DNA from 3 places in the Pseudomonas paraveronii genome. Region 1 is predicted to be linked to each of the others. Evidence: riboswitches for the same ligand, from Rfam matches in the RefSeq annotation. Region 1 holds a riboswitch; each other region holds the start of a gene.

What was found. Region 1 has a riboswitch for cobalamin ahead of cobW (cobalamin biosynthesis protein CobW). Riboswitches for the same ligand answer to the same signal wherever they lie in the genome.
Region 2: it holds a riboswitch for cobalamin, as region 1 does, so the genes downstream of both, U5A08_RS20295 (ABC transporter substrate-binding protein) here and cobW (cobalamin biosynthesis protein CobW) in region 1, are expected to answer to the same signal.
Region 3: it holds a riboswitch for cobalamin, as region 1 does, so the genes downstream of both, cobO (cob(I)yrinic acid a,c-diamide adenosyltransferase) here and cobW (cobalamin biosynthesis protein CobW) in region 1, are expected to answer to the same signal.

What each region holds. Positions count from the first base shown of each region.
Region 1 covers NZ_OY817130.1:2,765,129-2,769,692, reverse strand. Annotated here, with positions in the region: gene cobN (cobaltochelatase subunit CobN) at 1-1,939, opposite strand, end outside; gene cobW (cobalamin biosynthesis protein CobW) at 1,943-3,004, opposite strand; cobalamin riboswitch at 3,097-3,296, opposite strand; cobalamin riboswitch at 3,338-3,547, shown strand; gene U5A08_RS12600 (CbtB domain-containing protein) at 3,644-3,832, shown strand; gene U5A08_RS12595 (CbtA family protein) at 3,844-4,548, shown strand; gene U5A08_RS12590 (cobalamin biosynthesis protein) at 4,545-4,564, shown strand, end outside.
Region 2 covers NZ_OY817130.1:4,409,200-4,413,763, reverse strand. Annotated here, with positions in the region: gene U5A08_RS20300 (FecCD family ABC transporter permease) at 1-787, opposite strand, end outside; gene U5A08_RS20295 (ABC transporter substrate-binding protein) at 796-1,806, opposite strand; cobalamin riboswitch at 1,921-2,115, opposite strand; gene U5A08_RS20290 (DNA/RNA non-specific endonuclease) at 2,151-3,080, opposite strand; gene U5A08_RS20285 (M4 family metallopeptidase) at 3,215-4,276, shown strand; gene U5A08_RS20280 (protealysin inhibitor emfourin) at 4,305-4,564, shown strand, end outside.
Region 3 covers NZ_OY817130.1:4,643,735-4,648,298, forward strand. Annotated here, with positions in the region: gene U5A08_RS21395 (cobyrinic acid a,c-diamide synthase CobB) at 1-1,206, opposite strand, end outside; gene cobO (cob(I)yrinic acid a,c-diamide adenosyltransferase) at 1,203-1,814, opposite strand; cobalamin riboswitch at 1,894-2,137, opposite strand; gene U5A08_RS21405 (PQQ-dependent sugar dehydrogenase) at 2,237-3,550, shown strand; gene U5A08_RS21410 (C40 family peptidase) at 3,628-4,164, opposite strand; gene U5A08_RS21415 (C40 family peptidase) at 4,309-4,564, opposite strand, start outside.

The DNA.
Region 1 (4,564 bases):
TTTGCAGCTCGCGGGCGCGGCGCGGGTCGAGCAGTTGCGCTTCGTAGTATTCGTCCGCCAACAGCTCCAGGTCGCGCAGCGGCCCGTAGGTTTCGGCACGGGTCAGCGGCGGCATCAAGTGATCGATGATCACCGCCTGGGTGCGGCGTTTGGCCTGGGCGCCCTCGCCCGGGTCGTTGACGATAAACGGGTAGATATTCGGCAGCGGCCCGAGCAGCGCGTCGGGCCAGCAATTTTCCGACAACCCGACGCCCTTGCCCGGTAGCCATTCCAGGTTGCCGTGCTTGCCGACGTGGATCACGCCGTGGGCGCCGTAGGTGTGGCGTAACCAGAAATAGAACGCCAGGTAGGCGTGGGGCGGCACCAGGTCCGGGTCGTGGTACACCGCACTGGCGTCCACTTGGTAACCGCGGGCCGGCTGGATGCCGATAAACGTCAAGCCCAGGCGCAGGCCGGCGATCATCAGGCGGCCGTCGCGGCACATCGGGTCGTTGTGGGGCGTGCCCCAGCGTTCCAGCACCGCCTGGCGGTTGGCTTCGGGCAGGCGCTTGAACATCGCCTCGTAGTCGTCCAGGCCCAGGCTTTGGTGGCACGGGCGCAGGTCGAGGTTGTCCAGGTCGTTGGTGACGCCACCGAGCAGTTCGTGGATCAACGCGGTGCCGCTTTCCGGCAGGATTTCGGGCAGCGGATAACCCTCGGCCTGCAAGGCCCGCAGGATATTCAGCGCCGCCGCCGGCGTGTCCAGGCCCACACCGTTACCAATGCGACCGTCGCGCGTTGGGTAGTTGGCGAGGATCAGAGCGATGCGCTTGTCGGCATTCGGCACCCGCGCCAGTTCGACCCAACGGCGCGCCAGTTCAGCGACAAAGTCCATGCGCTCCGGCGCTGCGCGATAGCACACCACGTCCGACTGGCTGCGCTCGCTGCGCCAGGCCAGGTCCTTGAAGCTGATCGGCCGGCTGATGATGCGACCATCCAGTTCCGGCAAGGCAATGTGCATCGCCAGGTCACGCGGGCCGAGGCCTTGTTCACTGGCCTGCCAGCCGGGTTGATTGTCTTGGGCACAAATCGCCTGAATCACCGGGATATTGCGGCGAAACGGGCGCAAATGTGGCGCCTCTGGGCTGGATTGGGCAAAGCCGGTGGTGTTGAGAATCACCGATGCCTGCACTTCATCCAGCCAATCCTCGACCGCCGTCAGGCAGCCGGGCTCCTTCAGACTGGCCACCGCCATCGGCAACGGATTCAGGCCCGCCGCCTGCAGGCGCTGGCAGAACACATCGATAAAACCGGTGTTGGCCGCTTGCAGATGGGAGCGGTAGAACAGCACGGCCGCCACCGGGAACTCGGGATTCCAGTCCAACTGCCAGTCGCTGAGGCACGCATTGGCCTTGTGCGGGTGATAAATCGCGCTGCGCGCCAGGGTTTTCGGCTCGGCCCAGGCATAGTCGCGGCCCAGATAGCCGCTGGCCAGGCAGCGATAAAAATCCAGCGCGTTGCCCAGGCCGCCCTGGCGCAGGAACTGCCACAGGCGCTCACGCGCTGCGGCATCCACGGTGCTGAGGCCGCTGAGCTCCGGGTCCGCGCGATCATCCCCCGGCACCAGGATCAGCGTGACCCCGCGCTCGGCCAACGCCACCAGACGCTCGATGCCGTAACGCCAATAGCCGATCCCGCCGTGCAGGGAAATCAGGATGACCTTGGCGTGGCGCAGCACCTCGTCGACGTACAAGTCCACCGAGGCATGGTTCTGCACCTGCATCGGGTTGGCCAGGCGAAAGCTGGGGTAGTCCTCGGGCAATTGCTGGGCCGCTTCAGCGAGCAGCGCCAGGCTGGAGTCGCCACTGCACAGGATCACCAGCTCGGCGGGGGTTTGTCCAAGGTCGGCAATATTGTCGTCCGCGACGAAACCGCCGGGCTGGGTCCTGAGCAAGTGCATGGGTTAAACGCTGAGGGCGGCGCGCAATTGCGCTTCGAGGCCCGCCGCATCCAGCTCCTGGCCGATCAGCACCAGGCGCGTGATGCGCGCTTCGTCGGCGCTCCAGGCGCGGTCGAAGTGCTTGTCGAAGCGCGTGCCCACGCCCTGGATCAGCAGGCGCATCGGCTTGTTCGGGATCGCCGCAAAGCCTTTGACGCGCAAGATGCCGTGCTGCACCACCAGTTGGGTCAGGGCGTCGAGCAGCAGGGCTTCGTCGGACTGGGGCAGGTCGATGGAAATGGAGTCGAACGCATCGTGATCATGATCGTCTTCACCTTCGTGATGATGATCGTGATGGCTGTGGCGAGCGTCGATGTGCGCTTCGGAGCCGGCGCCCAGGCCGATCAACACGTCCAGCGGCACACGACCGCTGCTGGCTTCGATGATCTTCACCGCCGGCGGCAACTCTTCGGCGACTTCCAGGCGCACGCGGGCCAGGTCTTCGGGGTTGATCAGGTCGCACTTGTTGAGGATCACCAGGTCGGCGCTGGCCAGTTGGTCGGCGAACAGCTCATGCAGCGGTGATTCGTGGTCCAGGTTCGGGTCGAGTTTGCGCTGGGCGTCGACCTGGTCCGGGAACGCGGCGAAGGTGCCGGCCGCCACGGCGGGGCTGTCGACCACGGTGATCACCGCGTCGACTGTACAGGCGCTGCGGATTTCCGGCCACTGGAACGCCTGCACCAAGGGCTTTGGCAGGGCCAGGCCGGAGGTTTCGATGAGGATATGGTCGAGGTCGCCGCGACGGGCGACCAGTTCGCGCATCACCGGGAAAAACTCTTCCTGCACGGTGCAGCACAGGCAGCCGTTGGCCAGCTCATACACGCGACCGTTGGCTTCTTCCTCGGTGCAACCGATGGAGCACTGCTTGAGGATTTCACCGTCGATGCCCAGCTCGCCGAACTCGTTGACGATCACCGCAATGCGACGGCCCTGGGCGTTATCGAGCATATGGCGCAGCAAGGTGGTTTTGCCCGAGCCGAGAAAGCCGGTAACGATGGTGACGGGGAGTTTGGCCAGTGTTTTCATCGGATGCCCTTGGGGGCGGGCATACGGGACGATAGGCCCTGCGCAGCGCACAGCAGCAGATTTCGTCACCGGATCACCCCGCCCGGTTGAATTGAAAAATCGGTGACGAGGCAGGTCTCCTGGCTTGGGGCTTGCGGGTCTTGCGACCGGCGCTGGCTGCGCCTTCCCGCCTTGATGGCAGTGGCGTGGCAGTCAGATAAACCCTTCACAGTTGCGGGGGCAGCCGCGGCTTGAACCGCGTTCCCTTCTTAGCTTCGGCCTGGGCCGAAGAACCTCGAAGGTGCAAGGCTACAGGTGCTCGGTCAATTTGACTACCGTCGCCCTGCATGCTTTCCTACTCACCTTGTTTCGGGTGCCCTTCACAGGGTGAAACGGGAAACCGGTGCGTCATAGCGATATGACCAGTCCGGTGCTGCCCCCGCAACGGTAAGCGAGCGAAGCGTCACGGCCACTGTGCTTTGTGCATGGGAAGGCGATGCTTTCAGGACTCAGTTCAAGAGCCCCCTCGCAAGCCCGGAGACCGGCCCGAAAAAATCATCCAACAAACCCGCGGTGGGCGGGCGCTGTTTGAATCCTGCGTGCCTGGCTCGCGGGGTTTTCATGCGCTCGTGTCACCCTGAAACCCTGAAGGGACGCGCCATGTCGATCATCAGCAGCACCTCGCATACCGCTAGCAGTACCGCCACCCTGAGCCAACGCCTGAGCGCCGCCATCGGCGCGTCGATCCTCGGCGCGTGCCTGGTGTATTTCGCCGGGTTCTCGCATATCGAAGCGGTACACAACGCCGCCCACGATACCCGCCACAGCGCCGCGTTCCCGTGCCATTGAGACCTGCCAACATGATTAAGCGTATTGCACAAACCGCAGGTTTCAGCGGGCTGCTGGCCGCCCTGTTGCTGACTCTGCTGCAAAGTTTTTGGGTCGCCCCGCTGATCATGCAGGCGGAAACCTTTGAAAAAGCCCCGGCCGCGACGGAAGTGGTGCATGAGCACGCCGCCGGTACAACCGCGCACACTCATGACGCCGAAGCCTGGGAGCCGGAAGACGGCTGGCAGCGCGTGCTGTCCACCACCGGCGGCAACCTGGTGGTGGCGGTCGGTTTCGCGCTGATGCTCGCCGGTCTCTACACCCTGCGCGCGCCGACCCGCACGGCTCAAGGGTTGCTGTGGGGCCTGGCCGGCTACGCGACCTTTGTTCTGGCGCCAACCCTGGGCCTGCCACCGGAATTGCCGGGCACTGCCGCCGCCGACCTGGCGCAACGGCAGATCTGGTGGATCGGCACTGCGGCCTCAACCGCAGCCGGTATCGCGCTGCTGGTATTCGGAGGCAACTGGCTGCTCAAAGCGCTGGGCGCGGCGATCCTCGTGGTACCTCATGTGATTGGCGCACCGCAACCTGAAGTGCATTCGATGCTGGCCCCTGAGGCCCTCGAAGCGCAGTTCAAGATTGCCTCGCAACTGACCAACGTCGTGTTCTGGCTGGCGCTGGGCCTAATCAGCGCCTGGCTGTTTCGCCGCAATCGCGACGATCGATACTCGGCATGAACCTGGTGGTCGGCCT
Region 2 (4,564 bases), 1.6 Mb from region 1:
CGACAAACCCGATAGAGCCGACAATCGACACCATCACCGCCGTGACCAATGCCGCGCAGCCCACCAGCACAAACTGCACCCGGCGCACTGGGATACCAAGGGCGGCCGCCGAGTCGCTGCCGAAGGTGAACGCGTCCAGCGCACGGCGATGCCACAGGCACACCGCCAACCCGGCGACCGCCACCGGCACCGCCAGCCACACCGACGGCCAACGCACGCCGCTGAGGTTGCCCAGCAGCCAGAACAAAATGCCGCGTGCCTGTTCGGAACTGGCCGATTTGGTGATCAGGAACGCAGTGAGCGCATTGAACAGCTGCGAGCCGGCGATGCCCGCGAGGATGATCTGCCCGGTGCCGCTGGACGAACCGCTGGCCCGTGCGAGCAATACCACCAGCGCAAACGCCGCCATCGCCCCGCCGAACGCGCCGACCGACAGTGAAACCAAACCACCGCCGACGCCCATCAGCACCACCAGGACTGCGCCGGTCGAAGCACCGGCGCTGATACCCAGCAGGTACGGATCGGCCAGGGGGTTGCGCAACAACGACTGCAAAATCACCCCGCAGGTGGCCAGCCCCGCCCCGCACGCAGCGGCGACCAGGGTGCGGGTCAGGCGGTAGTTCCACACCACGCCTTCATCGATCGGGTCCAGCACGTAGCCGGCCGCCCACAGTTTGTTGGCCAGCACTTGGAGCACCACGTGTGGCGTGATGGCGGTTTCGCCGATGGCTACGCCGGCGAGCACGGCGATCAGCAGCAACGCCAGGGCAAGCACGGTTCGTATCAGGCTGGCGCTCATTTCGGCAGATCGTAGCCGTCGATGGCCGTCGCCAGTTGTTCAAGGCCATCGAAGGTGCGCACGCTGGCCTGCAGCGCCATCGCGTCGAGGATGATGATGCGGTTGTGTTTCACCGCGTCCATGTTGCGCGTCACCGGGTCGCTGCGCAGGAAGGCGAGCTTCTGTTCGTGATCGTCAGCCGGGTAGCGGCGGCGGTCCATGCGCGCAATCACCAGCACGGTGGGGTTGGCCTTGGCGATGGTTTCCCAGCCGACGGCGGGCCATTCCTCATCGGACTGCACCACGTTATGCAGGCCGAGGGTCTGCAGCATGAATTCGGGGACACCCTTGTGACCGGCCACGTAGGGATCGCTGGCCATCTCGGCGCTGGAGAACCACACCAGCGCGCTGGCCTGCTTGAGCCCCTTGCTTTGCACCGTGGCGACGGACTTGGCCAGGCGCGCCTTGAGTTCATCGTTGAGTTGCTGGCCGCGATCCTGCACGTCGAAAATCTCGGCCAGTTGGCGGATGCTCTTGTAGATCGTGTCGACACGGAATGGCTCCAGCCGCGTGCCGTCGGCGCCCACCCGGTTGTCCTTGCCTTCGCAGTCGGAGGGCAACAGGTAGGTGGCGATCTTCAACTCATGAAACTGCTCGCGGGTGCCCACCACGCCTTGCGGGCCGACCACCCATTCCAGCTCGGCCGCCACCAGTTGCGGGCGCTTGGCGATCACCGACTCGAAACTCGGTTCGTTATTGGCCAGGCGTTCGATGCTGTCGTTCAGCGCCTTGAACTGCGGCAACACGTTGTTGAACCACAGCGACGTGCCAACCACTTTATCGCCCACGCCGAGGGCATAGAGCATTTCGGTAGCAGCCTGGCCGATGGTCACGCTGCGGGCGGGCGCTTGCGCGAAGGTCAGGCTGCTGCCGCAGTTCTCCACCGTCAGCGGGTACTGAGTGGGGTTGGCTTGGGCCAGGGCACACAAGCCCAGCCCGGTGAGCAGGGCGATAACGCGTGGCAGCATGGGGCAATCTCCTTGAAGCCGTACCTGGAACTGGGGATGTACGGTTCGGAAACACGCCCTCGACCGCTGCGGGTGAGGCAGGCAAGGATGTCCTTCCCGGACACCCCGCCGGTGAGTGATTTTGCTGGGCCGGCAGGTCTCCTGACTGATGCGTCGTCGCCACGCTCCGGCCTTCCCGGACGGGGTCCAGTGGCAGTGGGGGAGCGGGCTCGGCATCTACAGTTGCGGGGGCAGTTCCGATTGACGCGATGTACCGCGCTTCGGATTCCCTATTAGTCCCGTTTGGGAACCGGCGCGGTATGGTAGTCGATCACGGCGAGGCGATATAGCTTTAGGTCGCCCGCTCAAAGACGAATATCTTCAGGGCCCTGGATCAGCGCTTCAATTCGCGTCCCCGTGGCGCGCTCTTCATTGCTGAAACCGTCGTAGTCGGCCAGGTTGCCGAAGCGAATACCGGTCAATCGTTCGATCTGAATCACGCTGCGCTGGTAGGTCCTGAGCTGCCCGAACATGAGGTCGAGCTGACCCAGTTCACGGCTTTGGTCGATCATGTAGGCGCTGGCGGAAGGCTTGCCGTCGTCGCCGAGGTAGGCGACCACTTTCCAGAATGCTTTGGGGATTTTAACGCCTCGGTAGACACGGTCGTCATCCGCCAACACCGGGCCGGTAAACACCGTGGCTCGGGCTTTCCAGCGTTGAGTGTTATCGAGAATGTAGTCCTCGAGTTCCAGCCAGGTCTTCTGGTTGAAGCCGCTCATCTGCGGTGAGCAGTTGGTGAAGTGGAAGGTATCGGCATTGGCCGTGTTGGCCGCGTCGCCCCAGTTGGGGTCTTGTCGGCGTACCAGGTGACCGCGGTCCAGGCCATTGTTGGTGTAGAGCGCGTCGCCCACCTGTGCGCTGATGGGCAGGCGGCCGTCATAGGCCCAGGCGTCGTTGGCGCGGATGATATCCACATGCTGTCCGCCATCGATATTGGCGCCCACGTAGAGCGCCAGTCGCCTTGAGCGCGACATGGTCACTGAGAAATGCGTGTAGTCCAGGCGCAGCGGTTGTACGTCAGCCGCCAGAGCCTCATCCACCGTGGGCCATGGCACCACGAAGCGGTCGAGAAACGCTTCAGCGTAGCCGCCCCGGTCCTGCAGGTCCTTGGCCGCGGTGACACGCGCAGTCGCCGTCCTGGCCTCCATGAGACTGGGGCTGGCCGCGATCAACGGGCGCAGATCGGCGAGCCGGGGGCGGTGCGAAAGGGCGATTTTGGCGGTGCGTGGGGGCATCGTAAGTTCCTCGCAGTCCTTGGATAAACACTACTGCAGCATAGCTTCATGACAATTTGGGCCAAGCCGTCGCAGCAGGACTATCCTTGAACGGTTACCCGGACGTTCACCACTCGCCAAAATGGAGCCAGCCAATGTGTGTTCGCCAGCATCGTAATCCGATTTTCTGCCTGATCCCGCCGTACATGCTCGACCAGATCGCCCGCAATGGCGATAAAGCGCAACGGGACGTCGCGTTACGGACCCGTGCCAAAGACAGCACGTTCCGCTCGTTACGCATGGTTGCCGTGCCCGCCAAAGGGGCCGCCCATATGGCCCTGGCCATGGGCGCCGACAAACGGCGTTCGATCTACAGCGCCGAGGGCGCCGATAGCCTGCCGGGCAAGCTGATCCGTGGCGAAGGGCAGCCCGCCAGTGGTGATGTCGCGGTGGACGAGGCCTATGACGGGTTGGGCGCCACGTTCGATTTTTTTGATCAGGTCTTCGACCGCAATTCCATTGACGACGCCGGTATGGCACTGGACGCGACGGTTCATTTTGGCCAGAGCTACAACAATGCGTTCTGGAACTCGAGCCAGATGGTGTTTGGTGATGGCGACCAGCAGCTATTCAATCGGTTCACGATAGCCCTTGATGTCATTGGCCATGAGTTGGCCCACGGTGTGACCGAGGATGAGGCCAAGCTGATGTATTTCAATCAATCCGGTGCGTTGAACGAGTCGCTGTCTGACGTGTTCGGTTCACTGATCAAGCAGTACGCGCTGCAGCAAAAGGCGCAAGATGCGGATTGGTTGATCGGCAAGGGGTTGTTTACCAAGAAAATCAAAGGCACTGCGTTGCGCTCGATGAAAGCGCCAGGCACCGCGTTTGATGACAAGCTGCTGGGCAAGGACCCTCAGCCGGGGCATATGGACGATTTCGTGCAGACCTATGAGGACAACGGCGGGGTGCATATCAATTCCGGCATTCCCAACCATGCGTTCTATCAGGTGGCCACGAAGATCGGCGGGTTTGCCTGGGAGCGTGCCGGGCGTATCTGGTATGACGCGCTGCGCGATGCGCGGTTGCGGCCGAATTCGGGGTTTCTGCGTTTCGCGCGCATCACCTACGACATCGCCGGTCGGCTGTACGGTGCTGACAAGGCTGAGCACAAGGCGGTGAAGGAAGGCTGGAAAGCCGTGGGCATTAACGTCTGACAACCCCCCTGGGCGGTGAGGAGCAGCCATGCAAATTTCGATCAAGGAAATCGGTGGTCCGGCGTTTTTTCCGGGCCTGGCCCGACCGAACACCGTGGAACTGGAGAAGCTGCCCGAGCCGGACCAGCAAGAGTTGCGGCAACTGATCGAGGCTTCGCACTTCTTTCAGTTGCCGCAAAGCACCGCGCCGGAACCCGGTAATCCAGGCCAGGTGCATTACACCTTGACCGTGACGGAAGGTGAGCGCGAGCACACGGTCTGTGTGCTCGCACCGGTGAAGTCACAGGC
Region 3 (4,564 bases), 1.9 Mb from region 1:
CGCCTCGGCCCCGCGCCCACCATTGGGGCTCACGCCACGGGCAACGGGCTGCCATTCGGTGCTGGTCAGCGAGTGGTGATAGGTATGACCGCGCAACACACCCTCGGGCAATTCGACGCTTTGCAGGGCCAGGGCCGCGAGCTTTTTTTGCATCACCGCATCGCCCTGCAGCAGGCCGACCAGCTCGGCGCGGATGCCGTCGACATCAGTGAGCGAGTCCAACAGATAAAGCATCCCGCCACACTCGGCGAGCAGCGGTTTGCCGGCAGCGTGATGGGCACGGATCGCATCCAGCATCGCGGTGTTTTCCGACAGCGCCTGGTGATGCAATTCGGGGTAACCGCCCGGCAGATAGAGGCTGTCGGCATCGGGCAATTGGCGATCGTGGATCGGCGAGAAGAAGCTCAACTCAGCGCCCATCGCCCGCAGCAGATCGAGGCTCGCACCGTAGGTGAAGGCGAAGGCTTCGTCACGGGCGATGGCAATACGCACGCCGGCCAGCAACGGTTCGGCGCGGGTCACGGGCGGTGCGGCAAAGGTCACCGGCGGCGGTAACGCGACCTCGCAACTGCTGCCCAACGCCTGGGCGGCAGCGTCCAGGCGCAGGTCGAGGTCATTCAGTTCGCTGGCTTGCACCAGGCCCAGGTGGCGACTGGGCAATTCGATAGCGGTCTCGCGGGACAGCGCGCCATACCAGCGCAGGCCTTCGGTGAGGCTGCCTTCAAGCAGTTGTGCATGGCGCAGGGTGCCGACGCGGTTGGCCAGCACCCCGGCGAACGGCAAGTCCGGCTGGTAGCGTGCCAGGCCGAGGGCCAGGGCGCCGAAGGTCTGCGCCATGGCCGTGCCATCGATCACGCCGAGCACCGGGACACCGAAGTGTCGCGCCAGGTCAGCGCTGGAAGGCGTGCCGTCGAACAGGCCCATCACGCCTTCGATCAGGATCAGGTCCGCCTCCCCCGCTGCTTCCCACAGCAAGCGACGACTTTCCTGCTCGCCCACCATCCACATATCCAATTGATACACCGGCGCACCGCTGGCGCGCTCGTGAATCATCGGGTCGAGGAAGTCCGGGCCGCATTTGAACACGCGCACCTTACGCCCCAGGTTGCGGTGCAAACGGGCCAGCGCGGCGGTGACCGTGGTTTTGCCCTGGCCGGACGCCGGTGCGGCGATCAAGACGGCCGGGCAATGACGGGGCTGATTCAAAGTTCGACGCCTTTCTGTGCCTTGATACCGGCCTGGAACGCGTGCTTGAGCATGCCCATCTCGGTGACGGTGTCGCCCATTTCGATCAGCTCGGGCTTGGCGCCACGGCCGGTGACGACCACGTGCTGCATCGGCGGGCGGGCTTGCAGATCGCCAAGGACTTGATCCAGGTCGAGATAGCCGTGCTTGAGCGCGATGTTCAGCTCATCCAGCACCACCAGACCGATGGACGGGTCTTGCAGCAATTGGCGGGACACCGCCCAGGCGGCTTCGGCGGCCGCGATATCACGCTGGCGGTCCTGGGTTTCCCAGGTAAAGCCCTCGCCCATCACATGGAAACGCACTTGCTCGGGGAAGCGGCGGAAGAACAGTTCTTCGCCAGTGCTGTTGCGCCCCTTGATGAACTGCACCACACCGCACTGCATGCCATGGCCCATGGCACGGGCCAGCATGCCAAATGCCGAGCTGCTCTTGCCTTTGCCGTTGCCGGTCAGCACCAGCAGCAAGCCGCATTCGTTCGGGGAATTGGCGATGCGCTCATCGATCACGGCTTTTTTACGCAGCATGCGCGCCAGGTGGCGTTCGTCGCGCTCGGGGGAATCGGTCATGGCAGCTCTCCGTTGGGGCTGGACAAAAACGGCGGGCAGGAAAAATCAAAAACAGACAGCCAAGCATCGCCCACCGTGATGCTGTTGGATGATCCGGGCCGGTCTCCGGGCTCATGAGTGGCGCGCTAGAGCGCACGCCGACGGCGCGCCTTCCCATATCGCGAGCGATACAGTGGCAAACAGCACCGTTTTGACTCATTTACCGTTGCGGGGGCAGCGCCGGAATCGCGGCAGCACTGTGTACAAGTGCGCTCACTCACCGGCTTCCCTGTTTCACTCAGTCGACCCGTAGGTCACAGAGCACCTGGAACAAGCCGCGAAGGTTAGTGGGTTGGGGGTGGAGCGTCAATTAAAGCTGGCCTTGTACTTGAACCATCGCCGCAACGCACACCTCTACCCTTACAGGCATCCAGGAGAAAACCATGCATAAAACAAGACTCGCCTTACTGATCATGCTCGCGGGCAGCCTTGCCGCCTGCGGCGAAAGCTCGACCCTGAAGGTATCCGACGGCACCGGGCCCTCGCCGCGATTGCCGGAACCGAACAAGACGCTGATCCCCACGGTGAACATCGCCCCGGCCATTGGCTGGCCGGCGGGCACCCAGCCCACGGCCGCCGCCGGCACCCAGGTGGCGGCCTTCGCCGAAGGCCTGGACCACCCGCGCTGGCTGTACGTATTACCCAACGGCGATGTGCTGGTGGCGCAAACCAACGCGCCGCCCAAGCCGGATGACTCCAAAGGCATTCGTGGCTGGGTGATGGAGAAAGTCATGGGCCGCGCCGGCGCCGGTGTGCCGAGCCCAAACCGCATCACCCTGCTGCGCGATGCCGACCATGATGGGGTCGCGGAGACCCGCACGGTATTCCTGGAAAACCTCAACTCGCCCTTCGGCATGACGCTGGTCGGCAATGACCTGTACGTGGCCGATTCGGACAAGCTGCTGCGCTTTGCCTATCAGACCGGCGAAACCGCGATCAAGACCGCCGGCAGCAAGGTCATCGACCTGCCAGCGGGCAGCATCAACCATCACTGGACGAAAAACGTGGTGGCCAGCAAGGACGGCAGCAAGTTGTATGTGAGCGTCGGTTCCAACAGCAACGTGGCCGAGAACGGCCTGGAAGCGGAACAAGGCCGCGCGGCGATCTGGGAAGTCGACCGCGCCAGCGGCCAGCACCGCATCTTCGCCTCCGGCCTGCGCAACCCCAACGGCATGGCCTGGGAACCGCAGAGCGGCAAGCTGTGGACTGCGGTGAACGAGCGCGATGAGATCGGCAGCGACCTGGTGCCGGACTACATCACCTCGGTCCAGGATGGCGCCTTTTATGGCTGGCCCTTCAGCTACTACGGGCAGCATGTGGATGTACGCGTCACGCCGCAAAACCTGGATCTGGTGGCCAAAGCCATTGCGCCGGACTACGCCGTAGGCCCACACACCGCCTCGCTAGGCCTGACCTTCGCCGAGGGCAGCAAACTCCCGGCGCCCTTTATCAACGGCGCGTTTATCGGCCAGCACGGTTCGTGGAACCGCAAGCCGCACAGCGGCTACAAGGTGATCTTCGTACCGTTCGAGGGCGGCAAGCCGAAGGGGCCGCCGGTCGACGTGCTGACCGGGTTCCTCAACAGCGACGGGCAAGCCATGGGCCGACCGGTTGGCGTGGTCATCGACAAGCAAGGCGGTTTGCTGGTGGCGGATGATGTGGGGAATAAGGTGTGGCGGGTTTCTGCGGCTAAGTAACTATTCTCAAGACCGCCACAAAACAAATGTGGGAGGGAGGGAGCAAGCTCCCTCCCACATTGGGATCCTGGTTTGACTTAAGGGTTACGCGCCAGATTTTCAGCCGGCAACACACGCTTGGCACTCAGGTAGGCATTCTGCCAATAGGCTTTGGACAAGGTGTCCAGCTTCACCGTACCGCCCGTTTGCGGCGCATGCACAAAGCGCCCTTCGCCGACATAGATCCCGGCGTGGCTGACCTGCGAGCCACCGCCCGTGGCGAAGAACAACAGGTCACCGGTTTGCAGGTTCTGCTCGCTGACGTCCTGGCCACGCATCACGATCAGTTCGCGCGTGGTGCGCGGCAGGGAGATGCCGGCGGCATCACGGTAGACAAACCCGATCAGCCCGCTGCAATCGAACCCCGAGTCTGGCGTGTTGCCACCCCAACGATAAGGCGTACCGACCAGGCCCAGCGCTCGGAAGAGCACGTCTTCGGCGGCTGGCGAGAAACTCTGGCTGGTGTTGAACACCGGTTTAGGCTTGGCCGCTACGGGCGCAGGCTGCGGTCGGCTTGCGCAGGCGCTGATCAGCGCGGCGCAAACAATAAGAATCAGGCGGGCCGAGGTCGACATGTGCAGAACAATCCTGGTCTGGATGCGGCTTTCGCTGCCGAACGCTGAAAACCAGAACGCGCAAGCAAGGCTTGCGCGAACGGATTACAACAATATTCAAGGATTCTAGCGCTTACACGTCAAACTTCAAGTATCACTTTAACTTTACTTGCTGGCGGTAATCGTCGTCGGGGCCATGGCGAGTGCGCGTTTGGCTTCGATGAAGGTTTTGCTCCAGTAGCTGTCGCCCAGGCTGTCGACTCGAACACCACCGCTGCGGCGGCTGCTGGAGTGGATAAACTGGTTATCGCCCAGGTAGATACCGGCGTGACTGACGCGACCACGACCACTGGTACTGAAGAAAAGCAGATCACCCGGCTTGAGGTTGTTACGCGCGACCAACGGTGCATTCACGTTGATC